DNA from 3 places in the Buttiauxella sp. 3AFRM03 genome. Region 2 is predicted to be linked to each of the others. Evidence: predicted binding sites of a transcription regulator. Region 2 holds the regulator's gene; each other region holds the start of a gene.
What was found. Region 2 encodes PurR, which represses purine synthesis genes. Its sites were predicted from a motif close to CANGCAAACGTTTGCNTG; they were not measured.

Region 1: the regulator PurR is predicted to act here: its motif matches at 2,311-2,328, upstream of D8682_RS15605 (NCS2 family permease).
Region 3: the regulator PurR is predicted to act here: its motif matches at 6,371-6,388, upstream of epd (erythrose-4-phosphate dehydrogenase).

Annotation. Positions count from the first base shown of each region.
Region 1 covers NZ_CP033076.1:3,018,298-3,028,401, reverse strand. The annotation lists gene D8682_RS15615 (MBL fold metallo-hydrolase) at 1-445, shown strand, start outside; gene D8682_RS15610 (RamA family antibiotic efflux transcriptional regulator) at 467-808, shown strand; gene D8682_RS15605 (NCS2 family permease) at 869-2,206, opposite strand; gene yieH (6-phosphogluconate phosphatase) at 2,512-3,177, shown strand; gene phoU (phosphate signaling complex protein PhoU) at 3,230-3,955, opposite strand; gene pstB (phosphate ABC transporter ATP-binding protein PstB) at 3,969-4,742, opposite strand; gene pstA (phosphate ABC transporter permease PstA) at 4,790-5,680, opposite strand; gene pstC (phosphate ABC transporter permease PstC) at 5,677-6,639, opposite strand; gene pstS (phosphate ABC transporter substrate-binding protein PstS) at 6,719-7,759, opposite strand; gene D8682_RS15570 (amidohydrolase) at 8,089-9,849, opposite strand; gene D8682_RS15565 (GyrI-like domain-containing protein) at 9,912-10,104, opposite strand, start outside.
Region 2 covers NZ_CP033076.1:596,728-606,831, forward strand. The annotation lists gene D8682_RS04035 (TetR/AcrR family transcriptional regulator) at 1-499, shown strand, start outside; gene D8682_RS04040 (alkene reductase) at 555-1,652, shown strand; gene gloA (lactoylglutathione lyase) at 1,860-2,267, shown strand; gene rnt (ribonuclease T) at 2,362-3,021, shown strand; gene D8682_RS04055 (response regulator) at 3,066-3,842, shown strand; gene D8682_RS04060 (Grx4 family monothiol glutaredoxin) at 3,948-4,292, opposite strand; gene D8682_RS04065 (C40 family peptidase) at 4,655-5,509, shown strand; gene sodB (superoxide dismutase [Fe]) at 5,641-6,222, shown strand; gene D8682_RS27410 (YnhF family membrane protein) at 6,276-6,368, opposite strand; gene purR (HTH-type transcriptional repressor PurR) at 6,661-7,686, shown strand; gene punR (DNA-binding transcriptional activator PunR) at 7,725-8,636, opposite strand; gene punC (purine nucleoside transporter PunC) at 8,752-9,945, shown strand.
Region 3 covers NZ_CP033076.1:3,820,696-3,830,799, forward strand. The annotation lists gene tkt (transketolase) at 1-565, shown strand, start outside; gene cmtB (PTS mannitol transporter subunit IIA) at 910-1,353, shown strand; gene D8682_RS19365 (PTS mannitol transporter subunit IICB) at 1,376-2,758, shown strand; gene D8682_RS19370 (zinc-binding dehydrogenase) at 2,773-4,047, shown strand; gene glpX (class II fructose-bisphosphatase) at 4,050-5,021, shown strand; gene D8682_RS19380 (MltR family transcriptional regulator) at 5,037-5,546, shown strand; gene D8682_RS19385 (nucleoside/nucleotide kinase family protein) at 5,543-6,250, shown strand; gene epd (erythrose-4-phosphate dehydrogenase) at 6,568-7,587, shown strand; gene pgk (phosphoglycerate kinase) at 7,637-8,800, shown strand; gene fbaA (class II fructose-bisphosphate aldolase) at 8,903-9,979, shown strand.

The DNA.
Region 1 (10,104 bases), 2.4 Mb from region 2:
CGCCCGGCATTTCTCTGGCCGCAGTCTGAAGAGCAACCAGACGTTATGGGCGAGTTTTATGTTCGTGACCAATGACAACAAAGTCTATTACAGCGGTGATACCGGCTACGGGCCACACTTCAAAGCTATCGGTGAACAGTTCGGTTCGATCGATTTAGCCATTATGGAAAACGGCCAATATGACAAGGACTGGAGCAATATTCATATGATGCCGCAAGAAACTGCACAAGCCGCAGTAGACCTCAAAACTCGCGCCATACTTCCGGGCCATGCAGGCCGTTTTGTACTGGCAAATCATACGTGGGATGCGCCTTACAAAAGCCTCGCTGAAGCCAGTATCGGGAAAAATTATCGCCTGTTAACACCAAAGCAGGGTGAGCCTGTGCGGGTAAATGATAACGCACAACAATTTAGCGCCTGGTGGGAATCTGCCAGCGCAATGTAAGCGAACCACGCAGGGGGATGTATGACGATTTCAGCTCAGGTTATCGATACGATTGTTCAGTGGATTGATGACAATTTGCATCGACCATTACGCATTGATGATATTGCCGATCACGCGGGGTATTCGAAGTGGCACTTGCAGCGTTTGTTTATGCACTACAAAGGTGAAAGTCTGGGGAAATACATTCGTGAGCGCAAATTGTTGCTGGCCGCGCGTGATTTACGCGACACCGATAACAAGGTTTACGATATTAGTCTGAAGTATGGCTTTGATTCGCAGCAGACGTTTACGCGGATATTTACGCGCACCTTTCATCAGCCACCGGGCAGGTATCGCAGAGAGAACCACAGCCAGCCACAATAACCGGCCATGGTTCACTGTTTCGTAGGCCGGAAAAGCGCAAGCGCCATCCGGCAAAAACGATTAATGTGCGTCGATAAATACGATTTTCAGAATGAACAGCAGCGCCACAACAATCACGCATGGGCTGATTTCACGCCAGCGGCCCGTGCCGAGTTTCATCACGCAATAAGAGATGAAGCCCAGCGCGATGCCTTCGGTGATTGAGAAGCTGAAAGGCATCATTACCGCAGTAATAAACGCAGGAACCGCTTCTGTCAGGTCGTCCCACTTCACGCGCGATAAACTCGACGTCATCAACACGCCAACGTAGATCAACGCACCAGCTGCAGCATATGCCGGAACCATGCCTGCTAACGGGGAAAGGAAGATAACCAACAAGAACAGCAAACCAACGATGACCGCCGTCAGGCCAGTACGCCCGCCAACAGACACGCCAGAAGAGCTTTCGATATACGCGGTAACGGAAGAAGTCCCGATAAATGCACCCGCAACTGAAGACACGCTATCAACGTACAGCGCCTGCTTCATGCGTGGGAATTTCCCTTTTTCGTCGGCAAGCCCGGCTTTGTCTGTCACGCCAATCAGCGTGCCGGATGAGTCAAACAGGTTAACCAACATAAAGGAGAAGATAACACCCGCCAGACCAATGTTCAGCGAACCGGCTAAATCAACCTGGCCGACAACTGACAGCACGCTTGGTGGCGCGGAAACAATACCGTGGTATTGCACGTCGCCCATCATCCAGCCCAGCAGCGTGGTGACTACAATTGACACCAGCACGGCAGCGTGAATATTGCGCGAGGCAAGAATGGCGATGATAAAGAAGCCCAGCGCGCCAAGCAGTACGCTGTGCGAAGTCAGGTTACCGATGGCCACCAGCGTGTCTTTATTAGCCACGATGATCCCGGCATTTTTCAGGCCCATCATGCCGATGAACAGACCAATACCGCTGGTGATACCGACACGCAAACTCACCGGAATATTGGCAATCATCCAGTAACGCACACGGAAAATGGTCAGCAACAGCAGGCCTACTGCACCCCAGAAAATGGCACCCATCCCAACTTGCCAGGAAATCCCCATCGCACCTACCACCACAAAGGCGAAGAAGGCGTTCAGGCCCATTGCCGGAGCCAATGCGACTGGCAGATTGGCGAAAATACCCATCAGGATGCTACCTAATGCGGCAATCAAACAGGTGGTGACAAAAACGGCCTGGGTATCCATACCAGCGGCGCCAAGGATCTGCGGGTTGACGAAAACGATATACACCATCGTCAGGAAGGTCGTAAGACCGGCGATCACTTCAGTGCGTGCCGTGGTGCCGTGTTCGCGCAGTTTAAACACGCGCTCGAGCAGCCCCGGATTTGCGGCCGGAGTAGATTGTGGTTGGCTCATTAGTGTTAATTCCGAACATTGAGAGGGAAAATCCGTCGTTATCCTATACCAAAAATTCCCAAACATAATGACCCACGCTAATTTTTTTTCATTGAATTTACTTATACGGCAACGATTGCGTGCCGCAAAAATTCTGCAAATTGGGTAAAGTAGATATTTAATCTTATACCCGAGCTACTTCAAGATGCAGGTAGGCGGCAATCGAATGAATCCCGATGAACTTACTCAAGTAAGTGATTCGGGTGAATGAGAGCAGTCAACACCCCTGCATATTGAAGGGCGATGGGTAGAAATAAGGAAGCGGTATGTCCCGGATAGATGCGGTGTTCTTCGACTGCGATGGCACACTGGTCGATAGTGAGGTTATTTGCTCCAAAGCCTACGTGCATATGTTTGCGCAATACGGCATCGAACTTGCGCTCGAGGAGGTTTTCAAAACTTTCAAGGGAATCAAGCTCTACGAAATAATCGACACGATTAATACCCGCTATGGAGTGAACTTGCCAAAAGATGAACTGGAGCCGGTTTATCGCGCCGAAGTTTCGCGTCTGTTTGATAGCGAGCTGGTAGAGATTGACGGCGCAGCAGCACTAATTGCGCAAATCAACGTGCCGATGTGTATCGTTTCCAACGGCCCGGTCAGCAAAATGCAGCATTCACTGGGCAAAACCGGCATGCTCCACCATTTCCCGGACAAACTGTTTAGCGGCTACGATATACAGACGTGGAAACCGGATCCGGCACTGATGTTCCACGCCGCCGAGGCAATGAATGTGGATATCAAAAACTGTGTGCTGGTGGATGACTCTATGGCCGGTGCGCAATCCGGTATTGCCGCAGGCATGGAAGTTTTCTATTTTTGCGCCGACCCACACAACCAGCCGATTGATCACCCGAAAGTAACGACGTTTACCGATTTAGCGCAGTTGCCGGAGTTGTGGCGTGCGCGGGGTTGGAATATCACGGTTTAAACGCCCTCACCCTGACCCTCTCCCGCAGGAGAGGGAACAGATCGAGTCGAAATTATTCTTTCGGGTCTTTACCAGCCAACAGCTTATCCAGCTCATCGCCGCCGACATGACGGAAGTCCTGTCCTTTAACGAAGTAGAAAATAAACTCACAGATGTTCTGGCAACGGTCACCGATGCGTTCGATAGAGCGCGCACAGAACAGTGCAGTCAACACACTTGGAATAGTGCGTGAGTCTTCCATCATATAAGTCATCAACTGACGCACGATGCCTTCATATTCCTGGTCAACTTTCTTATCTTCGCGATAGATACGCACCGCTTCGTCGAGATCCATACGCGCAAACGCGTCGAGCACGTCATGCAGCATTTGCACGGTGTGGCGGCCTAATGATTCCAGGCTCACCAGCAGTGGCTGATGTTGCTGCGAGAATTTCTCCAACGCCGTGCGGCAGATTTTATCTGCTACGTCGCCGATACGTTCCAGCTCAGAAATCGTTTTGATGATGGCCATCACCAGGCGCAAGTCACTGGCGGTTGGCTGACGTTTAGCGATGATGCGCACACAGGCTTCATCAATCGCCACTTCCATCATGTTAACTTTCTGATCACCTTCGATAACGCGCTTTGCCAGCTCGCCATCTTGATTGTGCATGGCGGTGATAGCATCAGAAAGCTGTTGCTCCACCAGCCCACCCATGGTCATTACCTGAGTGCGGATATATTCCAGCTCGGCGTTAAACTGGCCGGAAATGTGTTTGTTGAGATTGAGGCTATCCATTTTGTTCTCCAAATCAACCGTAGCGGCCAGTAATATAGTCTTCAGTCTGCTTCTTGGCAGGCGTGGTAAACAGCGTGTCGGTTTCGCTAAATTCAATCAGCTCACCCAGGTACATAAATGCGGTGTGGTCTGAACAACGTGCCGCCTGCTGCATGTTGTGGGTCACGATTACCACGGTGTAATCTTCTTTTAGCTCGGTGATAAGCTCTTCAATGCGACCGGTAGAGATTGGGTCAAGCGCTGAACACGGTTCATCAAGCAGCAACACTTCCGGGCGAATCGCAATACCACGCGCGATGCACAGACGCTGCTGCTGGCCACCGGAGAGACTGTATCCGCTCTGGTGTAATTTATCTTTGGTTTCATTCCACAATGCGGCTTTGGTCAAAGCCCACTGCACACGTTCGTCCATATCACTGCGTGACAGCTTTTCAAACAGACGCACACCGAAGGCGATGTTGTCATAAATCGACATTGGGAATGGCGTCGGCTTCTGGAACACCATGCCCACTTTGGCACGCAGCAGGGCGATATCCTGGCTCTGAGTGAGGATGTTTTCCCCATCCAGCAGAATTTCACCTTCGGCACGTTGCTCTGGGTAGAGCGAGTACATTTTGTTAAATGTACGCAGCAGGGTGGATTTGCCACAGCCTGACGGGCCAATGAACGCGGTAACCTGGTTCTTAGCGATATCCAGATTGATGTTTTTCAGGGCATGGAACTTACCGTAATAGAAGTTCAAATCACGAACCTGAATTTTGTCTGGGGTAGTATCGACCATACTCATCTGTTTCTTAATCTCCATCCGACGCCGCCTTTGCCGCGCCGTAAAATTTAACCGTGTTTACTCTTCGCGAAAATCACACGCGCCAGAATATTTAGCAGCAGTACGCAAAGGGTAATAATCAGAACGCCAGCCCAGGCTAACTGTTGCCATTCGGCAAACGGGCTCATGGCAAATTTGAATATCGTCACCGGCAGGTTGGCAATCGGCTGCATCATGTCCGTGCTCCAGAACTGGTTGGAGAGGGACGTGAACAGCAGAGGGGCCGTTTCACCCGCGATACGTGCAATCGCCAGCAATACCCCGGTAATAATCCCGGAAACAGACGCTTTCAGCGTTATCGCGGAAATCATTTTCCACTTTGGCGTACCCAGCGCGTAAGCCGCTTCACGCAGGCTGTCTGGCACCAGTTTCATCATGTTTTCAGTGGTGCGAATCACAATTGGGATTTGCAGCAATGCCAGCGCAATCACCCCGGCCCAACCGGAGAAATGCTGCATCTTCGCCACCACAACGGTGTAAACAAACAGGCCGACAACAATTGATGGTGCAGAAAGCAGGATGTCATTGATAAAACGAATGACTTCAGCCAGAGCGGATTTGCGACCGTACTCAGCCAGATAAATCCCGGCCATGATGCCCAGCGGCGTACCGAAAACAGTCGCCCACAGAATTAACAAGCCGCTACCCGCAAGGGCGTTTGCTAAGCCCCCGCCTTCGGTATTTGGCGGTGGTGTCATTTCGGTAAACAGCGCAATCGACATACCGTCGATACCGCGCGTAACGGTTGAGAACAAAATCCATACCAGCCAGAACAGGCCGAACGCCATGGTTCCCATTGAAAGTGTCAGAGCTACGCGGTTTTTGAACCGACGACGAGCCTGCATTTTGCGGCGAGATTCAGCTAACGCCGCGCGGCTTTGCATTTCCATTGTCGTCATGAACGCGCTCCTTCATTCTTCGCCAGACGCATAACCATGAACTTCGAGATAGCCAGTACGATAAAGGTGATCACGAACAGAATCAGGCCCAGTTCCATTAATGCTGCGGTGTGAAGGCCAGATTCCGCTTCAGCAAATTCATTAGCCAGAGCAGAAGTAATACTGTTGCCCGGCATATACAGCGAGGCGCTGTCGAGTTGGTAGGTGTTACCGATGATAAAGGTCACCGCCATGGTTTCACCCAGAGCACGCCCCAAACCTAACATCACGCCACCAATCACGCCGTTTTTGGTAAACGGTAAAACGATGCGCCAGATAACTTCCCATGTGGTGCAGCCAATACCATAGGCTGACTCTTTCATCATCACAGGAGTTTGTTCGAATACATCACGCATAACCGCCGCAATGTACGGAATGATCATGATTGCCAGAATGACGCCTGCGGCAAGAATACCAATACCGAACGCCGGGCCGGAGAACAGCTCGCCAACAATCGGCACAGAAGAAAGCACGTTGCCGACAGGTTCCTGGAAGTACTTCGCAAACAGCGGAGCAAAGATGAACAAGCCCCACATGCCGTACACAATACTTGGAATTGCCGCCAGCAGTTCGATGGCGATACCCAACGGGCGACGCAACCAGTTCGGTGCCAGTTCTGTCAGGAACAATGCGATACCAAAACTGACTGGCACAGCAATTAACAGCGCGATAAACGAGGTTACCAACGTGCCGTAAATCGGCACCAGTGCACCGTAAATATCGTTAGGAGCATCCCACTCTTTCGTCCACAGGAACGAGAAACCAAACTTCTGAATGCTCGGCCAGGAGGAGATAATTAGGGAGATGATGATGCCGCCAAGAAGAAATAGCACAATCAGCGCAGCCAGTTTTACCAGCGCGCTGAAAATGACATCACCTTGTTTGCCAGGGGACTTGAACGTCGGCTTACTTACCGCCATAGCTTACTCTTTGTAGTGTTGGGTTGACCCGGCGTAAGTTACTCTATACACTGGGTTTTATCACCCGAGCTTTAAAAAATTAGTACAGCGCTTTACCGGAGCTGTCTTTTACGTTGGTCTTCCATGCAGCACGAACCTGCTCAACCACGGAATCTGGCAGGGAAGCATAATCCAGCTCGTTAGCCTGTTTTGCACCCTCTTTATAAGCCCAGTCGAAGAACTTCAGCACTTCAGCACCTTGCTCTGGGTTCTTCTGCTCTTTGTGAACCAGGATGAAGGTCGTGGACGTGATTGGCCACGCAGCCTCACCTTTCTGGTTAGTCAGATCCTGAGCGAAGGTTTTGCTCCAGTCCGCGCCTTTAGCCGCGTTAGCAAAGTTTTCTTCAGAAGGGGCTACCGGCTTGCCATCTGCGGAAACCAGTTTGGTATAAGCCAGGTTGTTCTGCTTAGCGTAAGCATATTCAACATAACCGATTGAACCAGGCAGACGCTGTACGAAGGCTGCGATGCCGTCATTACCTTTGCCGCCCAAACCTGTCGGCCAGTTTACCGTTGAGCCTGCACCCACTTTAGTTTTCCACTCTTCGTTCACTTTCGCCAGGTAGCTGGTGAAGACGAAAGAAGTACCGGAACCGTCAGCGCGACGCACAACAGCGATGTTTTGTGATGGCAGTTTCATGCCTGGGTTGAGTTTAGCGATAGCTGCATCATCCCATTTTTTGATTTTGCCCAGGTAGATGTCACCCAGTGTTGCACCGTCGAGCACCAGCTCACCGGATTTCACGCCCGGCAGGTTTACTGCCAGAACAACACCGCCGATAACAGTCGGGAACTGGAACAGCCCTTCTTGTTGCAGTTTGTCGTCAGCCAGTGGGGCATCAGACGCACCGAAATCAACAGTGTTAGCAATGATTTGTTTAACGCCACCGGAGGAGCCGATACCCTGGTAATTTACTTTGTTACCAGTTGATTTATTGTAGGTATCTGCCCATTTGGCATACACCGGCGCAGGGAAGGTTGCACCGGCACCAGTCAGGCTTGCAGCGGCGTTTGCGCCAAAAGCAGTCAGGGATAAGGTCGCGGCGACAACAGTTGCGACAGTGGTACGCATAACTTTCATAATGTCTCCTGCAGAGGTGAACGTAAATCGTTGTTTAGTGAATGCAGGATAGAAAATAGGACAGTTTAGTGACAGTTAAATGTACGAAATATGACAGTTTTATGACAGCATCCTGCAACCAGAACACCAACAAATAAAACCATTTAAAATCAATAAATTGATATCAATAACCACAATCACTTTGTCGAAGATTATTTTTGTGTGACAGATAGAATTGTAGTTGAAGATGACAGTTTGTCATAAAAGCCGTGAACAGAGCTTCTGCCATGACAGCGAAAAAAGAGCCGCCAAATGGCAGCTCTTGTAACGACGGTGACAATCAACCCAACCTAGTTGCCGCGATACACCTGTTGGCCTTCGAACATCGTCCACAGAACTTTTGCATCCCTGAGGCTTTCAATGCTGACTTTCTCGAGATTGCGATCAAACAGCACGAAGTCCGCACTCTTGCCTACAGCAATGGAGCCAATCTCTTTATCACGACCAATCACTTTCGCCGCATTGATGGTATAGGCCTGCAACATCGCTGCCCGGTCGATCTTTTCACTATCTGGAGGAAGCTCACCCAGTTCCCCTTTACGCGTCACTGCAGTGTAAATTGCCAGTAACGGATTAGGGCTGGAGACCGGCCAGTCGCTGGCTCCCGCAATTAAGGCGTGATGGCGGTATAAGTCCCCAGCCGGATAGAGATGTGTTAATAACGGTGCCGGAACTTTTCCTTCCAGCATGGTAGTTGTCGCACCATCACTATCTATACCAGCCCACAACAGTTGCATTGATGCCGCCACGTTAAGTTGCTGGAAGCGTGGAAGACTTTCCGGGCTGACCACTTCAAGGTGGGTAATGCTGTGCAAAATATTGCTGTTACCGTTCGCTTTGCGGGTACAGGCAACGGCATCCAGTGATTCCTGAACCGCACGGTCACCGATGGCATGGAAATGCACAATCATGTTTTCGGCATCAGCCTTAGCAATCAGCTGGCAATACTTCGCCTTGTCGAGCGTATCGTTACCGCTGTACCCTGGTCGATTAAGATAAGGCTGGCTCAGTTTCGCCGTTTGAGAAGGGTATTCGATTACGCCATCCTGGAAGATTTTAATGCCCATCAGTTTGACATCCGGCGTCTGCGAGAATTGTTCTCTGATCGCGGCAATATCATCAATGGTGGCAGGAGAAGCGTTGATATTGACCAATGCCAGTCCGGTCATATGGCCGGTTAATTTACCGGCTTTTGCCAGAGCGGTATAAGCCGGAAGCACGCCTAAATCATTGCGCCCAGGGCTTGCATTAAACATCGGTGACAGCGGGCGAGTATTGCTCAGTGGCTCCATCCAGGCCGTTAACCCAAAACTGTTCATTACATCCGCTCCCGCTATAACAGCGCGGGAAAGTTTGGCGTCATCCATAGGTGGAATAGAACCCATTACATGGTCCCATGCGCCTTCCGTCATGAAGCCGGTTATTTTACCGTCTGGCGTTAATATCGTTCCAGATTTTATATTGGCATCTGCCTTCTCAAGCGTTTCGGCGGTAATACCCGATTTAATTAGCATCGCCTGGTTAGCCCAACCGGTATGAGCATCTGCTCCCGCTAATACCACAGGGATGTTTTTATATTCTGGCGAATTAAACACGCTATCCAGCAGTGGTATATTATCCCAATAACTTAGCGGTACATTACTGTAAAATTGTATACCGCGAATATCGCGTTGCGGGTTATTGTTATTTTTCTCGACAAATGCACGAATAGCAGCGGCATCATTCATGCCATCTGGAAACTCCAGGGTGAGTGTCTGGAACCCGGCATAAGCCACATGCGCATGGCTGTCGATGAGTCCAGGCATGAGGTACTTGCCTTTTAAATCAACACGCTGAGCGTTTTCCCCTAGCTGTTGGAGAACATCCTGATATTTACCCACAGCAATAATATTTTTGCCTTCTATACCTATGGCTTCAGGATGGAGAACATTCGGATCAGAACTATATATTTCCCCGCCATAGATAATCGTTTTATTATCACTCTGCTGGGCAGCGACAGAATAAGAAGAAATAGCGAGGGCACACACCAGATAAAGCATCGAGCGTTTCATTATTAACTCCATTGTGTTGTATTACATTTGCAAATAAATACGACAGTTATTGTTGTAAATATTTATACTGCTGGTGTGCTTTTTAACGGAATAAAAATATCAAAAACATAATAATCCAGGGCAACATCTGTTTCGTTATAATATTTCTCATAACACGGAATATCGCTTCTGGTTAATCCCCGGTTCTTTATCCAGGCAAAAGCAATATCCCATGCGGTATCCAGATGCTCGCCATAGACAGCGAATTTACACACG
Region 2 (10,104 bases):
GTTAAGCACCGCCGAAGTACCGAAAGGTTCCTTCTATCACTACTTTCGCTCAAAAGAGGCGTTTGGCGTGGCGATGCTGGAGAGGTATTACACCGCTTATAACCTGCGATTGCAGCAGCATTTTTCGCAAGACAGCGGGAATTACCGTGAGAAATTAATCGCCTGGTATCAGGAAACTGTCACCTGGTTTTCGCAACATGGCAGCCTGATCAGTTGTTTGACGGTTAAACTTTCGGCTGAAGTGTGTGACCTTTCAGAAGATATGCGCACAGCCTTAAATAAAGGTTCGGCGCAAATCGTTTCCCAGATTGCAGATGCACTGGAGAAGGGGCATGCCGAATCAAGCCTTAAATTAACCGACTCGGCGTTAAGCCAGGCACAAGTGATTTATGCCCTGTGGCTGGGAGCCAGCTTACAGGCGAAAATTTCACGTAGCGCGATACCGCTGGAATGCGCCCTCGCCCACGTTAGCCAATTATTAGCGGAGCCTGTCTCCTGACAGGCTTTTTTATTTACTCAATTACTAGACGACCGGTCTATTCAAAGGATAACCCATGTCAGCAGATAAATTATTTACCCCACTGAAAGTCGGTGCCATTACCACACCAAACCGCATTTTTATGGCGCCATTAACTCGTCTTCGCAGCATTGTGCCTGGCGATATCCCAACCCCATTGATGGGCGAATATTATCGCCAGCGCGCAAGCTCCGGCCTTATCATCAGTGAAGCCACGCAAATTTCTGCGCAAGCTAAAGGTTATGAAGGCGCACCCGGTCTGCACAGCGATGAGCAAATCGCTGCGTGGAAGAAAATCACCGCCGGTGTTCATGCGGCAAAAGGTCGCATTGCGGTACAACTCTGGCACACCGGCCGTATCTCTCACTCCAGCATTCAGCCAGGCCAGCAAGCGCCTGTCGCGCCATCGGCAATTTCTGCCGGTACGCGCACCTCACTGCGTGATGAAAATGGCCACGCCATTCGCGTCGACACCTCTTTGCCACGTGCGCTTGAGCTGAATGAAATCCCGGGCATCGTCAATGATTTCCGTCAGGCGGTAGGTAACGCCCGTGATGCCGGTTTTGACATGGTCGAACTGCACTCCGCGCACGGTTATTTGCTGCACCAGTTCCTGTCACCGACCTCCAACCATCGTACGGACGAATATGGCGGTAGCCGCGAAAACCGTGCGCGTCTGGTACTGGAAGTGGTCGATGCCGTGAGCAAAGAATGGAGTGCCGACCGAATTGGTATCCGCGTCTCGCCAATCGGTTCATTCCAGAACGTGGATAACGGCCCGGATGAAGAAGCCGATGCGTTGTATCTGATTGAAGAATTGAACAAGCGCGGCATCGCTTATCTGCACATGTCAGAGCCTGACTGGGCTGGCGGCAAACCGTATAGCGAAGAGTTCCGCCTGAAAGTGCGTGAACGTTTCAACGGCGTGATCATCGGCGCGGGCGCTTATACCCCAGAGAAAGCGGAGTCGTTAATCGAGAAAGGTTTAATCGACGCTGTCGCTTTTGGCCGCGATTACATCGCCAATCCGGATTTGGTCGAACGCCTGCATCACAATGCCGAACTCAACGCCCAACGTCCTGAAACCTTCTATGGCGGCGGTGCTGAAGGTTATACCGATTACCCAACTTTATAAGACCTGTCGATTGATAGCGGCGTGAATTCGCCGCTATACTTACCCTCACATTTAGAAATTAACCCTTTAATTTTACCCAAATAATTCTAGTTGTGGCCAGGCGGCAAGCTCAGGAATCCCCGGGAGCTTACTTGAGTAAATGACTGGGGTGAGTGAGTGCAGCCAACACCGTCACAACTTGAAGAATGAAGGGGAAAAGAGGAATTTATGCGCTTACTTCATACCATGCTGCGCGTTGGCGATCTGCAACGCTCTATCAATTTTTACACCAACGTACTGGGCATGACCCTGCTGCGTACCAGTGAAAACCCAGAATATAAATACTCTTTGGCGTTTGTTGGCTACGGCCCGGAAACCGAAGAAGCCGTTATCGAACTGACTTATAACTGGGGTACCGAGAGCTACGATCTGGGCAACGCCTACGGCCATATCGCATTGAGCGTTGATAATGCCGCCGAAGCTTGCGAGCGTATTCGCAACAACGGTGGCAATGTAACCCGTGAAGCTGGCCCGGTAAAAGGCGGCTCCACCGTTATCGCTTTCGTTGAAGATCCAGACGGCTACAAAATCGAGCTCATCGAGAGCAAAGATGCGGGTAAAGGCCTGGGTAACTAATACTCAACTAACGGGCGGTAAACCTGCCCGTTAGCTTCCCTTCTTAAAATTTGCCATAATGCGCGCTGCTTTTTCCCCGTATTAAGAGATCCTGATGTCTGACAACACGCAACTGCAAGGCCTGTGTGACCGCTTTCGTGGTTTTTATCCGGTAGTCATTGACGTTGAAACCGCTGGGTTTAACGCGAAAACCGATGCTTTACTGGAAGTCGCTGCCATCACCTTGAAGATGGATCAGGACGGCTGGTTAATGCCTGATGAAACCCTGCATTTCCATGTCGAACCTTTCGAAGGCGCTATCCTTCAGCCTGAAGCGCTGGCCTTCAATGGTATTGACCCGCACAACCCGTTGCGTGGTGCCGTCAGTGAATATGACGCGCTACATGCGATTTTTAAGATGGTGCGCAAAGGCATCAAAGACAGCGGGTGTAACCGTGCAATTATGGTGGCGCACAATGCCACCTTTGATCACAGCTTTATGATGGCCGCGGCAGAACGCGCGTCATTAAAACGTAACCCTTTTCATCCGTTTGTCACCTTTGATACCGCCGCACTGAGCGGACTGGCATTAGGCCAAACGGTGCTGGCGAAAGCGTGTATTGCTGCTGGTATGCCGTTTGATAGCAGCCAGGCGCACTCTGCACTTTATGATACCGAGCAAACCGCGCAGCTATTTTGCGAGATAGTGAATCGCTGGAAGCGTTTAGGTGGCTGGCCGCTGCCGTTGCCAGAACAGCCGAATTCTGAAGCCTAAGGTGTTTGGTTCTTTATTTGCACGAACCATGAGGGTAACTGGTTATGGAAATCAACAAATTTGCTGAATCTGCTAAAGGATTCACCAAAAGCCCTTTGGGCATAATTGCTCTATTTATAGTGCTGGTTTATGGTTTTGCCTCATTAGTCGTGGGCTTGGGCAACAATCTTTCGGACCATATAGTTCCTTTAATCTATTTTATGGTTTTCTTCCCTATATTAGTATTTCTGGGTTTTTTATGGTTGGTTGCAAAACACCATAATAAGCTTTATGGCCCTTCCGACTTCAAAGACGAAGACAACTTCCTGAAAGCGCAAATGATGACAATTGCCTCTTTGGCAGCAGCCACAGCCAAAAACCCTGGAGATAATGCGGCATTAGAAGATTCACAGTTCAAAAAGATCATTAATGCTGTATCAACCTCATCAATGCTCGCAACTACTGCAAAATCCAAGCACAGAATCTTATGGGTAGACGACCGTCCAGATAATAATATTTATGAGCGGAAAGCTTTTGAAGCCCAAGGGATTGAATTTACACTGGCACTTTCCACTCAAGAGGCTTTGGGACTTATTGCTGAAAATAACTTTGATGCGATAATTTCCGATATGGGCAGAAAGGAAGGACCACGGGAAGGGTATGTGTTACTTGACAAGCTTCGAGCTGCAAACAACAGAACACCATTCATAATCTATGCAGCATCAAATCTTCCAGAGCATAAAGAAGAAGCATATATTCGGGGAGCAAACGGCTCAACAAACCGCGTAGCAGAACTTTTCGAATTGGTCATGGCGGCTCTAACGAATACGGCACGGTCTTAAAAAGATCACCGCCAGTAAAGTAAAATGGTTCATCACGCTACACGTGATGAACCATTAAAAACAATAAGCGAAGACATTTCAGCCTTCACTTATCCCAGCAGCAAATTACTCTGCGTCTGGCTCTTCAGATTTATGCTTAGCAGCAGATTCTTTAATCAGCGCCTGCAATTCACCACGTTGATACATCTCAATGATGATGTCGCAACCGCCAACCAGCTCGCCATCAACCCACAATTGCGGGAAAGTCGGCCAGTTGGCATATTTTGGCAACTCAGCACGGATGTCCGGGTTCTGCAAAATATCAACGTAGGCGAAACGCTCACCACAGGCAGACAGCGCCTGCACAGCCTGGGCTGAGAAACCACAGCTAGGCAGTTTCGGGGAACCTTTCATATAAAGAAGGATTGGGTTTTCAGTAATCTGTTGTTGGATTTTTTCAATAGTGCTCATTGCTTGCTTCCTCAAACCTGGTCTCGGCAGTAGCCTGCCATTGTAGCGATCGATACCCTCTCCAGAAAACACCAATTTTTGCAGGGTTTCTGTGTACTACGCGATGGAGGGATAACATGTCTCAAGAATAACACTTTTCCGGTAGCTGCAAATCAGGAATTAACCCTATCCCTGATCAATAAATCACCTTATGACCTTAAGTTTGATGATTTTTTTTGCGACTGGTTACGAAACAGCACGACGATAGGTAAAAGGTTGTTAACTTTATCTCACTTAATAGATTAGAATCGGCGGGTTTCGCAAAATCATACACGGGCATGATGGTAATTATCATGCATTCATTTTAACCAGGGGATTGTCGAGTGGCGCGGATAACAAAAATTTCTATCACGCTCTGTGCTCTGCTATTTACCTTGCCGTATACACCATTGACGCAGGCGTCTGAGCACGCTCGTCCCGTGGCGGCGCATAAAGCGCACGTTGTGAAAAGCACAACCAAGAGCACAGAAAAGAGCAGTAAGAGTAAAGATAAAACCACTACCGCCAGCAAGAAAACCAACACCACCTCCAAAACAGCCAGCAAGAAAAAAGAAACCACTGCCTCAACGAGTAAAACCGCTAAAAACTCCAGCAGTGCTAAAACAAAAAATCTTGCCAGTAAAGACCGCAAAAAATCCTCTCAGCTCGCGAAAGTCCAGCCTGTTGCTCTCACCGAAAAATGCAGTAAACCTCGTAAAGGTTATAAAACGCATTGCGTGAAAGTCAAAGCAGAGCAACCAACGACGATTGCCGCTGCGCATAAAGTCCGGGTGCAAAAAGCACAGAAAACGGCGATGAACAAATTGATGGGCCAGATTGGCAAACCGTATCGCTGGGGTGGGACTTCACCGCGTACCGGTTTCGATTGCAGCGGTCTGGTTTATTACGCCTATAAAGATTTGGTGAAGTTCCGTATTCCACGCACTGCTAACGAAATGTATCACCTGCGTGATGCCTCTTCGGTGGATCGTGGTGAGCTGGAAACAGGTGACCTGGTATTCTTCCGTACACAAGGTCGCGGCACTGCGGATCACGTAGGCGTGTATGTAGGCAACGGTAAGTTCATTCAGTCTCCACGTTCGGGCAGGGATATCCAAATCACTTCCTTGAGCGAAGATTACTGGCAACGCCACTATGTTGGCGCTAAACGTGTCATGACCTCCAAAACCATTCGTTAAAAATTCGTCGAAAATCTGCGCCTGCCCTTCATTGGGCAGGCGTGTTCCTCTTTTGCTTACCCTTTCAATTTGTTACCCTAAACCCGCACTAAAAGTGTTGTCTAGATGTAAACAATAATAAGGAGTTAGCAATGTCGTTCGAACTACCTGCACTACCGTATGCAAAAGATGCTTTAGCACCGCATATCTCCGCCGAAACCCTGGAATACCATTACGGTAAACACCATCAAACCTATGTCACTAACCTGAATAATCTGGTTAAAGGCAGCGCGTTTGAGGGTAAAACCCTCGAAGAGATCGTTCGTACTTCCGAAGGTGGCGTATTTAACAACGCCGCTCAGGTCTGGAACCACACTTTCTACTGGAACTGCCTGGCACCAAATGCTGGCGGCGAGCCAACTGGCGAACTGCTGGAAGCCATCAATAAATCTTTTGGTAGCTTCGCTGAGTTCAAGCAGCAATTTACTGATGCTGCTATCAAGAACTTCGGTGCTGGCTGGACATGGCTGGTTAAACAGGAAGATGGCGCATTAGCGATTGTTTCTACCTCTAACGCTGGCACCCCACTGACGACTGCAGCTAAACCGCTGTTGACTGTGGATGTGTGGGAACATGCGTACTACATCGACTACCGCAATGCTCGTGCTGGCTACCTTGAGCATTTCTGGGCGCTGGTGAACTGGGCGTTTGTTGCGAAGAATTTAGCAGCTTAATGCAAAAGTAAATGGGCCGCGATTTGCGGCCCATCTTGATCAAAGCGTAAAAATCAGTGCAGTACGGCAGTTAGTGCGCCGAAAACAATCAAAGCCAAAACAATTACCGTCGTCGTGATTGAAAATTTCAAATCGGTGCTCATCATTAAACTCCTTTTATATCCATACAATCGATGTGTCAGGGTGATTTTCCCACAACCAGAGATAAAAATCCTCCAGGTTTTAATCTGATATCAATTTTCCCTCTTCCACTTTTCGCCTGGATAGGCCAAAATCCCTCGCTAATTTGTTGCGTATCGTCAATTCAATGCCCTCCTCCCGTTTTATGTCGCAATCCCGGCATACCTGCAACCATCATGTTGCCTGTGGAGTCAGCGTACGCAAACGTTTAACATAATAGCAATCAAGGGTTTACGATATAGCCCGGAGTGAATTTTAATGGCGACAATCAAGGACGTGGCGAAGCGCGCAAACGTTTCCACTACAACCGTATCACATGTGATTAACAAAACCCGTTTTGTGGCGGAAGAAACGCGCAATGCGGTGTGGGCAGCAATTAAAGAATTGCACTACTCGCCAAGCGCCGTAGCACGAAGCCTGAAAGTTAATCACACCAAAACGATTGGTCTGCTTGCCACTTCCAGTGAAGCACCCTATTTCGCCGAGATAATCGAAGCGGTGGAAAATAGCTGCTTTGAAAAAGGCTACACCCTGATTTTGGGCAACGCGCACAACAACTTTGAAAAGCAGCGCGCTTACTTATCGATGATGGCACAAAAGCGTGTCGATGGCCTGTTAGTGATGTGCTCTGAATATCCTGAATCATTGCTCACCATGCTTGAAGAGTACCGTCACATCCCTATGGTGGTGATGGACTGGGGCGAGGCTCGTGCCGATTTCACCGACTCCGTGGTCGATAACGCTTTCCACGGCGGTTATCTTGCTGGACGTTATTTGATTGAACGCGGCCACCGCGAAATTGGCGCCATTCCCGGGCAAATGGAACGTAACACCGGTGGCGGCCGCCATGCAGGCTTTATGAAAGCACTGGAAGAAGCGGGAATTTCCATTCCGGAAAACTGGATTGTTCAGGGAGACTTTGAACCTGAATCAGGTTACCGCGCCATGCAGCAGATCATCGGCCAGTCTCATCGCCCAACAGCGGTATTCTGTGGCGGCGACATTATGGCGATGGGTGCTATTTGCGCTGCTGATGAAATGGGGCTGCGCGTACCGCAGGATATTTCCGTTATCGGTTACGACAACGTACGCAACGCGCGTTACTTCTCACCGGCATTGACCACCATCCACCAGCCGAAAGATTCGCTAGGGGAAACGGCGTTTAATATGCTGCTGGATAGAATCGTCAACAAACGCGAAGAGTCGCAGTCGATTGAGGTTCACCCGCGTCTGATTGAACGCCGCTCTGTGGCTGATGGCCCGTTTCGCGATTATCGCCGCTAAGTGTGTGTCGGATGTCGCGCAAGCGACATCCAGCAGACTTACAGCGGCTCCTGTAGCCACTCCTGATTCATCGTGTCACTATCGCCTAAGTAATCCAACAGCCAGGCCAACGCTGGCGATGCATCGTTTTGCTGCCATGTCAGGCAACATGCCGCGTCAGGGAATGGATTATCCAGCGTTAATTCGCGCCATTTCCCTGAAGCAACCCACGGTTTGGCAATATGTAACGGCACCATGCCGATACACAACCCCGCGCTCAAGCAATCCGAACCGGACGCCCAATCAGGCACTACCACGCGGCGCTGGTTATCTAACAGCCAGGTAATTCGTTTTGGTAATGAACGCGAAGTATCTTCCAGAACTAGCGATGGCCAGGCACGCAGGTCATCATCGCTTAACGTCCCATCGCACTGTGCCAGTGGGTGCGAGGAAGCCACCACGCAACGCCAGCTCAACGTTCCCATATCACGGAAGGCATAACGCCCCCCAACCGGAATCGCCTGAGTCGCGCCAATCGCCACTTCTACGCGTCCATCCGCCAGCGCATCCCACACGCCGTTGAACACTTCCTGAAAGATACGTAATTCGATATCAGGAAAATGGCGATAGAAATCCAGCACCAGTTGCCGCGTTCGCTCCGGTTTTACAATGTTATCAACTGCAATCGCCAGGTGACCACGCCATCCATTGGCGATCTGTTGGCACTGTTGCCGTGTCGTCATCATTTTTTTGATAACAGAGCGGCCTTCTTTGAGAAAAAAGACGCCAGCAGGGGTTAATTCAACATCCCGATGACGACGTTCGAATAGCGGAACGGCTAACCAATCTTCGAGTTGCCGCACCGTATAACTAATGGCAGACGGAACGCGGTGCAACTCTTGTGCTGCACCGCTGAAGCTGCCATTGCGCGCTACCGCATCGATGACTTCCAGCGAGTATTCTGACCACATTTCTTTGCTCACAAATTTTTTGAACGCAACCTACAAATATTAGCGTTTCACAAGCGTAATTGCACTCCGTACACTCTCGCGGCGATTAACCTGCAAGATAAAACAAGAGAAAATTATGCAACCATCAAAAGGATTTCTTATCTGGCTGGCCGGATTAAGTGTGCTGGGGTTCCTCGCCACAGACATGTATCTGCCTGCTTTCGCTGCCATTCAGCAAGATTTACAGACCGACGCCTCTGCCGTCAGTGCCAGCCTGAGTCTGTTCCTTGCCGGCTTTGCGTTTGCCCAGTTGATGTGGGGTCCATTGTCAGACCACTTCGGTCGTAAACCGGTATTACTGGCGGGTTTAAGCCTGTTCGCCATCGGTTGTATCGGCATGCTGTGGGTTGAAAGCGCCACCGCGCTACTGGTACTGCGTTTTGTTCAGGCGGTTGGCGTCTGTTCTGCGGCCGTCAGTTGGCAAGCTTTGGTGACCGATTACTATCCGGCGAATCGCGCTAACCGTATTTTCGCCACCATTATGCCACTGGTTGGCTTGTCTCCGGCGTTGGCACCGCTGCTCGGTAGCTGGATTTTGACTCACTTTGACTGGCAGGCGATTTTCGCTACCCTGTTTGCCATCACGCTGGTGCTGATGATCCCGACTTTACGTCTGAAACCCCGCACTCAGCACCATCCGCAAACCGAAGATAATAAAGTCAGCTTTACCTCTTTGCTGCGCTCACGCGTGTACAGCGGGAACGTATTGATTTATGCCGCCTGCTCCGCCAGCTTCTTTGCCTGGCTGACCGGTTCGCCATTCATTCTTAACGATATGGGTTACAGCCCGGCGGTTATTGGACTGAGTTATGTGCCGCAAACCATCGCCTTCTTGATTGGCGGCTACGGCTGCCGTAGCGCGCTGCAAAAATGGCAAGGCAAGCAAATGTTGCCATGGTTACTTGCACTCTACACCCTGAGCATTTTCGGTACCTGGGGTGTGGCGGTCAGCGGCCATGCCAGCCTCACGCTGCTATTGATTCCATTCTGCGTGATGGCGATTGCTAATGGTGCGATTTACCCGATCGTCGTTGCTTCAGCCTTGTTGCCATTCCCGCAGGCCACCGGTAAAGCAGCTGCATTGCAAAATACGCTGCAATTAGGTTTGTGCTTCCTGGCAAGTTTGATGGTGTCATGGTTGGTCGCAACCCCGTTGTTGACCACCACCAGCGTCATGCTGGTGACCATCGTCTTAGCCATGTTGGGCTACTTGCTGCAACGCCGTAGTCATGTCAAAGTCTGGCAACCTGCTGAATCCGATGCACATTAATGTATCGTTTGCGTGACAGTAATGTAGTTAGCTTGCTAACAATATTTCATTGAATCACCGCCTGGGCGAGCCTATACTTATTTACGGCTTGACCGTCAGCACAATAATAATGACGTTTTGACGGGAGCCTTTGTGCTCCCGTTTGTTGTTTTAGAAGCT
Region 3 (10,104 bases), 2.1 Mb from region 2:
GGAGCAGCTTGCTGCCCTGCGTGTGACGCCGAACATGAGCACATGGCGTCCATGTGACCAGGTTGAGTCTGCGGTGGCGTGGAAATACGCTGTAGAACGTCACGACGGCCCGACCGCGCTGATTTTCTCCCGTCAGAACCTGGCACAGCAAGATCGTACTGAACAGCAACTGGCGGATATCGCCCGTGGCGCATACGTTCTGAAAGACTGCGCAGGCACGCCTGAGCTTATCCTGATTGCCACCGGTTCTGAAGTTGAACTGGCGGTTGCAGCCTGGGATCAACTGACTGCTGAAGGCATTAAAGCGCGCGTGGTTTCCATGCCGTCTACCGATGCATTCGACAAACAGGACCCTGCTTACCGTGAAGCGGTACTGCCGAAAGCGGTTGCTGCGCGTGTTGCTATCGAAGCCAGCATCGCTGACTACTGGTACAAATACGTTGGTCTGAATGGTGCGGTTGTGGGTATGACCACCTTTGGTGAGTCTGCTCCAGCTGAACTGCTGTTCGAAGAGTTTGGTTTCACTGTTGCAAACGTAGTGAAACAGGCTAAAGCAGTTCTGTAATCGCTTCATGCTAGTTAAGCGGGTCGCTCAGGCGACCCGTTTTTTATGGTTATCCTCAATAAAACGGGTTGTCTTGCATTGCAAAAGTATAATCAATCAAGTATCAAATCGTGATCTTCATAGCATAATCGTAAATAACACAAAACATGAATTTGTGATTAGGTTAAAATTATTGCTATTGACATGTTTATATTTGATTTTTTTGTATTTTTAATTCTTTGAATTTATTGATTAAAATTTTTCTCACTCAATAAATAACATTTCCCCGCCCTCATTTGATTTATTTTCCACGCCGTCATACTTTAATTGAAAATAAAAACACCCTACAAAATGAGGAAGACAGTATGCGGTTAATAGATTATTTCCCTGATGCTGCCATATCTATAAAAAACTCTGCCGATGACTGGCAACAGGCAATAGATTATTCAATGGAAGTGCTATTGCAAAAAGGCTATGTCACCGCTTCATACATTGATGCAATTAAAAAGACCACCCAGGAAACTGGCCCATATTATATTCTGGCTCCTTTTGTTGCGATGCCTCATGCCAGGCCAGAATGCGGCGCAATTAAAACAGGTTTATCTCTTACGCTATTAAAAAACACCGTGGGTTTTGGCGATAACCACGAACCGGTGAAATTATTAATCGGGTTGTCAGCGGCTGATTCAGATGAGCATATCGGTGCTATTCAGGCATTAAGCGAAATGTTCTGTGAAGAATCAACAATTGAAGCTTTGCTGAATGCGAATACCGATCAGCAACTCAAGGATATTATCACTCAAGAGTAATCATTCTCTCGTCAGGATAAATATGAAAAATAAATCAGCTCGTGCCAAAGTCCAGGCTTTCGGCGGATTTCTTACAGCTATGGTTATCCCCAATATCGGCGCATTTATCGCGTGGGGTTTTATTACCGCGTTATTTATTCCAACCGGCTGGATGCCTAATGAACATTTCGCCAAAATAGTCGGCCCAATGATCACCTATTTGCTACCGGTGATGATTGGCTCAACCGGTGGCCATTTAATTGGTGGGAAACGCGGTGCGGTGATGGGCGGAATTGGTACCATCGGCGTGATAGTCGGTGCCGATATTCCGATGTTCATCGGTGCGATGATCATGGGGCCACTCGGTGGCTGGGTGATTAAAGTTATCGACCGCACGCTGGAGAAGCGTATTCCGCCAGGCTTTGAGATGGTGATTAATAACTTCTCATTGGGTATTGCCGGGATGCTGCTTTGCCTGTTTGCCTTTGAAATTATTGGCCCTGCGGTGTTAGTGGCGAACAATTTCGTGAAAGAGTGCATTGAAGCGTTGGTCAGCACCGGTTATTTACCGTTGTTGTCGCTGATTAACGAACCCGCGAAGATCCTGTTCCTGAACAATGCAATCGATCAGGGTGTTTACTACCCATTAGGCATGCAGCAAGCGTCTGACACCGGGAAATCTATCTTCTTTATGGTGGCGTCGAATCCAGGCCCTGGGCTCGGTTTGCTGCTTGGTTTTGCAGTGTTTGGCAAAGGAATGGCAAAAAAATCCGCACCAGGTGCGATGATCATTCACTTCCTGGGCGGTATTCACGAACTCTACTTCCCGTATGTTTTAATGAAGCCGTTGACGCTGATTGCCATGATTGCGGGCGGGATGTCCGGAATTTATACCTTTAATCTGTTGGGTGGCGGCCTGGTTGCAGGGCCAAGTCCGGGTTCCATCTTTGCTTATCTCGCCCTCACGCCGCGTGGTGCATTCTTTGCCACCATTGCCGGTGTCACCGTGGCGACAGCCGTTTCATTTGTGATTACCGCATTCATTCTGAAACTGGATCGCAGCAAAGAAGTCGAGAAAGAGGACAACTTTGATGAGACTGCCAGCGCCATGAAAGCGATGAAACAGGAAGGGGCGTGGAGTACCGGTCCAGTGAAATTGGTCGCGTTTGTTTGCGATGCGGGCATGGGCTCAAGCGCTATGGGAGCCACCACGTTTCGTAAGCGTCTGCAAAAACAGGGCATAGAAACAGAAGTTAAACACTACGCCATAGAAAATGTACCTGAACACGCAGAGATAATCGTCACGCATGCCAGCCTGGAAGGGCGCGTCAAACTGGTGACTAACAAACCGCTGATCCTGATTAATAACTATATTGGCGACCCGAAACTCGATGCGTTATTTAATGAATTAACCGCTAAGGCTTAATAATAAGGATTCTTATGAAAACTAAAGTTGCAGCCATTTATGGCAAGCGGGACGTCCGTATCCGTGAGTTTGAATTACCGGCAATCACTGATGATGAGTTATTAGTGAGCGTTATTTCAGATAGCGTGTGTTTATCAACATGGAAAGCGGCGCTACTGGCGAGTGACCATAAACGTGTACCAGATGATTTAAATAACCACCCAGTAATTACCGGGCATGAATGCGCAGGAGTCATTGTCGAAGTCGGGAATAATCTTCTCGGCCAATATAAGAAAGGCCAGCGTTATGTATTACAACCGGCAATGGGTTTGCCGAGTGGATATTCAGCCGGTTATAGCTATGAATACTTCGGTGGCAATGCCACGTATATGATTATCCCAAAACAGGCTATCGATCTGGGCTGTGTTTTACCTTATAGAGGATCATATTTTGCAGCCGCCTCTTTAGCGGAGCCAATGTGCTGTATTATTGGGGCTTATAAAGCGAACTATCACACCACGCAATACGTTTATGAACATCGCATGGGAATTAAACCCGGTGGCAACCTGGCATTATTAGCCTGTGCCGGGCCGATGGGCATCGGTGCCATTGATTATGCAATTAACGGCAATATCAAACCGGGCAAAGTGGTGGTGGTTGATATTGATGAAGCCAGACTGGCACAGGCACAAAAACTCTTGCCTGTAGAGCTGGCGGCCAAAAACGGTATCGAGTTGGTGTATGTGAACAGCAAAGAACTGGATAACCCTGCGGCGGCGTTACGTGAGATGACCGGTGGTACGGGCTTTGATGACGTCTTCGTTTATGCCGCCGTACCTGCGGTGATTGAGCTGGGTGATGACCTGCTCGCTGACGACGGCTGCCTGAATTTCTTCGCCGGACCAACGGATAAAAACTTCAAGGTGCCGTTTAATTTCTACAACGTGCATTACGGCAGCACGCATATTGTTGGCACATCTGGCGGCTCCGCCGATGACATGATTGAAGCCATTGAACTTGCTGCCAGCGGGCGATTACAGCCTTCGTTTATGGTTACGCATGTGGGTGGCCTGGATGCGGTTCCTGAAACCGTGCTGAATCTGCCGGATATCCCGGGCGGTAAAAAGCTGATTTACAACGGTGTCACCATGCCGCTGACGGCAATCACTGAATTCGCCAGCCTGGGTGAAACCGATCCATTATTTAAACGCCTTGCCGAACTGGTGGCTGAAACACACGGCGTCTGGAACGAAGCGGCGGAAAAGCATCTGTTAGCCCATTTTGGCGTTGATATCGGTGTGGAGGCGTAACCATGAAAACGCTGGCTTATCCATTTTTCCGCACCACGGAACGGGCCGCGCTTGCAGCCTGGCCATTGATCGGCTGCGGCGATAAGAATCAGATTGATGGCGTGGCGGTGCAGGCAATGCGTGATGCACTTAATCAAATTGATATGCAGGGGCGGATTGTCATTGGCGAAGGGGAGATTGACCACGCGCCGATGCTGTATATCGGCGAGATGTTAGGAAAGGGTAATTCCCCGCAAATCGATATCGCCGTTGACCCCATCGAAGGCACGCGCATGGTGGCGATGGGGCAAAATAATGCGCTGGCGGTGATGGCCTGCGCACCGGTTGGTACCTTGCTGCATTCCCCCGATATGTATATGAAGAAAATCGTGGTGGGCAAGAAAGCCAAAGGGGTGATTAGCCTTGCGGCAACGCTCGCAGATAACCTAAAAAATATTGCCAACGCGCTCGGCAAACCGCTGGAGCGTTTGCGGATGGTGACCCTCGATAAACCCCGCCACCAGGCAATAATTGCCGAAGCTACAAGCCTGGGCGTGAAAGTGATTGCATTACCGGATGGTGACGTGGCTGCAAGCGTGATGACTTGCTTGCTGGATAATCAATACGACGTGATGTACAGCATTGGCGGCGCACCAGAGGGCGTAATTTCTGCCTGTGCGGTGAAAGCATTAGGTGGCGAAATGCAGGTGGAATTAATGGATTTCTGCCAGGCAAAAGGGGAGACGCCTGAACATCGCCAAATTGCTGATTCTGAGCAACGCCGCTGCCGTGAAATGGGCGTCGAAATCAATCGTATTTACAGCCTTGATGAAATCGTCAAAAGCGACGAGGTATTATTTTCCGCAACCGGCGTAACCGGCGGGGATATTTTGCAGGGAGTGCGCGAAGAAGGTGATGTTGTACGCACTCAAACGCTCTTGATTAATGGTATAGAGCGCACCTGTAATATTATAGACTCTTTACATCACCTCTAATGTACTGAGCTATTAATGACCACCTTGAACGAAGATGAAGTACTTGAACAACTGGAAGCGCAAAGTGATTTGGCCTCATTTATGAGCGTCGCGCACGATATTTTGCTTTCCGGCATCAGGCAATTTCTACCTTCGTTATTTGTTGATAATGATGAAGAGATCGTTGAGTACGCGGTTAAGCCTTTGCTTGCCAGAAGTGGGCCGCTGGATGATATCGACGTTGCGCTGCGCCTGATTTACGCGCTGGGGAAAATGGATAAATGGCTGTATGCCGATATTACCTGTTTTTCCCAGTTCTGTGATTTTGTGCAACACAGCAAAGTGGCAATTCAGTTTCATGATGACCTCACTTACGATTTTATTGCGAACCTCAATTCGATTACCCAAAACGCGACATTGTTTAATGCAATAAAAAGCATGAAGTATTCGGATTTCTCAATCTATTCCGAAGCGCGTTATGGCGGCTTAGTGAAAACGGCGTTATCTCTGGCGGTGACTTCATTATTGAAGGAGCTAGTCTGGTGAAAGTCACATTAATTATTAATGGATTAGAGACACAAGCCTGTTTTAAAGAACAAGAAGTCGAAGCGTTACATAAGCCTTTATTAAAGCAACTCGCCGCAAAGCAAAAGCAATTACAGCGTCGGCTGGTGGTATTTTTGGCGGCTCCACCCGGCACCGGTAAGTCAACGCTGGTGGCGTTTTGGGAATATTTGTCTTCGCTCGATCCGGCATTACCTGCGATACAGGCTTTACCGATGGATGGCTTCCATCACTACAACGAATATCTGCTTGCGAACAATCTCAAGCAACATAAAGGCGCACCGCAAACGTTTAATATTCAGAAGCTAACTGGTGCATTGCAGGATCTGCAAAAGCCTGGCAGTCGCTGGCCGCAGTACGATCGTAATCTGCACGATCCGCTGGAAAATGCGATTACCGTTGAAGCGCCCATTGTGGTGGTTGAAGGCAATTGGCTGCTGCTCAATCAGCCAGAGTGGCAGGCATTGCGCCCCCTTTGCGATTTTTCTGTGTTTATCGCTGCTCCTGCGGAATTGCTTTCCGAACGATTGATTAGCCGAAAAATACGTGGCGGCTTGAGCCGTGAGCAGGCGGAGGAATTTTTCCACGCCACTGATGGGCCGAATGTTTTACGTGTGCTCGAAGGAAGCCTGTCTGCCGATATGCAGTTAGTTATGGATGAGCAGGGTGGCTATCATCTCAATTGATACCGGCAGGGTCGTGTGAACGACTCTGTGGTATTTCCATTATTCCTGCTGATAGCTGGTTGTTATTCATTCAACGTGGGTTTCTTGTTGCATTTATTCCATCAAATTTGTGACGTATGTCAGAAGATCGGTTGCCTGTCATGGGGTAACGTTCCATTTATTCCCCGTATCGCTTAACATGGCTGAAGCGTTTCAGTCGAATAAATGTTCGACAATTAAGCAAACAATTGCAGTTTCGAGAGTGCGAGGATTCCCCTCAGATGATTGCTGGATTACTCTGTCAGCCACTTAGTCTCAGGGATTCTGGCAGGAGAGATATGACCGTTCGCATAGCAATTAATGGCTTCGGTCGCATTGGGCGCAACGTGGTACGTGCATTGTACGAATCCGGTCGCCGTGCGGAAATTACCGTCGTAGCAATCAATGAACTGGCTGATGCTGCGGGCATGGCGCATCTGTTGAAGTATGACACTAGCCATGGTCGTTTCGCCTGGGACGTTCGTCAGGAACGCAACCAGTTATGGGTAGGTGATGACACCGTCCGTATTCTGCACGAATCGGATATTGCTGATTTACCGTGGCGTGAACTGGGCGTGGATGTGGTGCTGGATTGTACCGGTGTGTTTGGCTCCCGTGCAGACGGTGAAGCGCATCTGGCTGCCGGTGCCAAAAAAGTCCTCTTCTCTCATCCCGGCGGTAACGACCTCGACGCCACCGTGGTTTACGGTGTGAATCATGAAAGTGTGGTTGCTGAACATCGCATTGTTTCGAATGCTTCCTGCACCACAAACTGCATTATTCCTATTATCAAATTGCTTGATGATGCGTACGGTATTGAATGGGGCACAGTGACCACCATCCATTCCGCGATGCACGATCAACAAGTTATCGACGCCTATCATCCAGACTTGCGCCGCACACGTGCCGCCAGCCAGTCTATTATTCCTGTTGATACGCGTCTTGCTGCTGGTATCACACGTATTTTCCCGCAATTTAACGATCGTTTCGAGGCGATTGCGGTACGTGTTCCGACCATTAACGTCACGGCGATCGATTTAAGCGTGACGGTGAAAAAAGCAGTCAATGCTAATGAAGTCAATAGGTTGCTGCAAAAAGAAGCACGTGATTCATTTCATGGTATAGTTGACTATACGGAATTACCGTTGGTCTCGACTGATTTTAACCATGATCCGCACAGTGCCATTGTTGATGGCACACAAACGCGGGTCAGTGGGCAACATCTGATTAAAACTTTAGTCTGGTGTGATAACGAATGGGGCTTTGCTAACCGAATGCTCGACACGACGTTAGTCATGGCCGCAAGTGGTTTCAGGTAAGGCGCATAAAGCGTCCGCAAAACTTTAAGAATCAACGAGAGGATTCACCATGTCTGTAATTAAGATGACCGATCTGGATCTGGCTGGAAAACGTGTTCTGATCCGTGCAGATTTGAACGTACCAGTTAAAGAAGGGAAAGTGACATCTGACGCACGTATCCGTGCATCACTGCCAACTATCGAATTAGCCCTGAAACAAGGCGCTAAAGTGATGGTAACTTCTCACCTGGGTCGTCCGACTGAAGGCGAGTACAACGAAGAATTCTCTCTGCTGCCGGTTGTTAACTACCTGAAAGACAAATTGTCTGCTCCGGTTCGCCTGGCTAAAGATTACCTCGATGGCGTTGAAGTTGCTGCGGGTGAACTGGTTGTTCTGGAAAACGTTCGCTTTAACAAAGGCGAAAAGAAAGACGACGAAACCCTGTCTAAAAAATACGCTGCACTGTGCGACGTATTCGTCATGGACGCTTTCGGTACTGCACACCGTGCACAGGCTTCTACCCACGGCGTTGGCAAATTCGCAGATATCGCTTGTGCTGGCCCGCTGCTGGCTGAAGAGCTGAGCGCACTGGGTAAAGCATTGAAAGAACCTGCTCGCCCAATGGTGGCTATCGTTGGCGGTTCTAAAGTTTCTACCAAGCTGACCGTTCTGGATTCCCTGTCCAAAATTGCTGACCAGCTGATTGTTGGTGGTGGCATCGCGAACACTTTCGTTGCTGCTCAAGGCCACAACGTCGGTAAATCCCTGTACGAAGCAGACCTGGTTGACGAAGCTAAACGCCTGCTGACTATTTGTGACATCCCAGTTCCTGCTGATGTTCGCGTAGCGACTGAGTTCTCTGAGACTGCTACGGCAACTCTGAAATCTGTCAACGACGTGAAATCTGACGAGCAGATTCTGGATATCGGTGATGCTTCTGCGCAGCAACTGGCTGAAATCCTGAAGAATGCAAAAACCATTCTGTGGAACGGCCCGGTTGGCGTGTTCGAATTCCCGAACTTCCGTAAAGGTACTGAAATCGTTGCCAATGCAATCGCAGACAGCGAAGCGTTCTCTATTGCAGGCGGCGGTGACACCCTGGCAGCTATCGACCTGTTCGGTATTGCAGACAAAATCTCCTACATCTCCACTGGTGGCGGCGCTTTCCTCGAATTCGTGGAAGGCAAAGTTCTGCCAGCAGTAGCTATGCTCGAAGAGCGCGCTAAGAAGTAATGATGATGGGCAGGGTCTCCTGCCCGTTTAATTTTTGCCGCCGCTAAGTCTTAGGTGGCACAAACGTTTTTTCTAACGGCCGACGATACAGGACAACCAAACATGTCTAAGATTTTTGATTTCGTAAAACCAGGTGTTATCACCGGTGATGACGTACAGAAAGTTTTCCAGGTAGCAAAAGAAAACAATTTTGCTCTGCCAGCAGTTAACTGCGTAGGCACTGACTCTATCAACGCCGTTATCGAAACTGCTGCAAAAGTTAAAGCACCAGTTATCGTTCAGTTCTCCAACGGTGGCGCAGCGTTCATGGCGGGTAAAGGCCTGAAAGCTGAAGGCCAACAAGCTGCAATCCTCGGTGGTATCTCTGGTGCGCACCATGTGCATCTGATGGCTGAACATTACGGTGTTCCAGTTATCCTGCACACTGACCACTGCGCTAAGAAACTGCTGCCATGGTTAGACGGCCTGTTGGACGCTGGCGAAAAACACTTCGCAGCAACTGGCAAACCACTGTTCTCTTCTCACATGATTGACCTGTCAGAAGAGTCCCTGGAAGAGAACATCGAAATCTGTTCTAAGTATCTGGAGCGTATGTCTAAAATCGGCATGACTCTGGAAATCGAACTGGGTTGCACCGGTGGCGAAGAAGATGGCGTAGATAACAGCCATATGGACGCATCTTCTCTGTACACTCAGCCAGAAGACGTTGATTACGCTTACGAAAAACTGAATGCTATTAGCCCACGCTTCACTATCGCGGCTTCTTTCGGTAACGTTCACGGCGTTTACAAACCAGGTAACGTGGTTCTGACCCCAACTATCCTGCGCGATTCTCAGGACTATGTTTCTAAGAAACATAATCTGCCGCACAACAGCCTGAACTTCGTATTCCACGGTGGTTCTGGTTCTTCTGCTCAAGAAATCAAAGACTCCGTAAGCTACGGCGTAGTGAAAATGAACATCGATACCGATACCCAGTGGGCAACATGGGAAGGTATCCTGAACTACTACAAAGCGAACGAAGCTTACCTGCAAGGCCAGTTGGGCAACCCGAAAGGCGAAGACCAACCGAACAAGAAATACTACGATCCACGCGTATGGCTGCGTTCTGCTCAGACTTCTATGATCACCCGTCTGGAGCAAGCATTCAAAGAACTGAACGCGATCGACGTTCTGTAATTTGAAGTAGTCAATGCTTGAATCAAGCCCGCCTCGTGCGGGCTTTTTTATCACGATGAGAGCGCAATCGCTTTTATCTCAAGATTTATTATTGAAATATCGATCCATATTCACTTTTATTAATT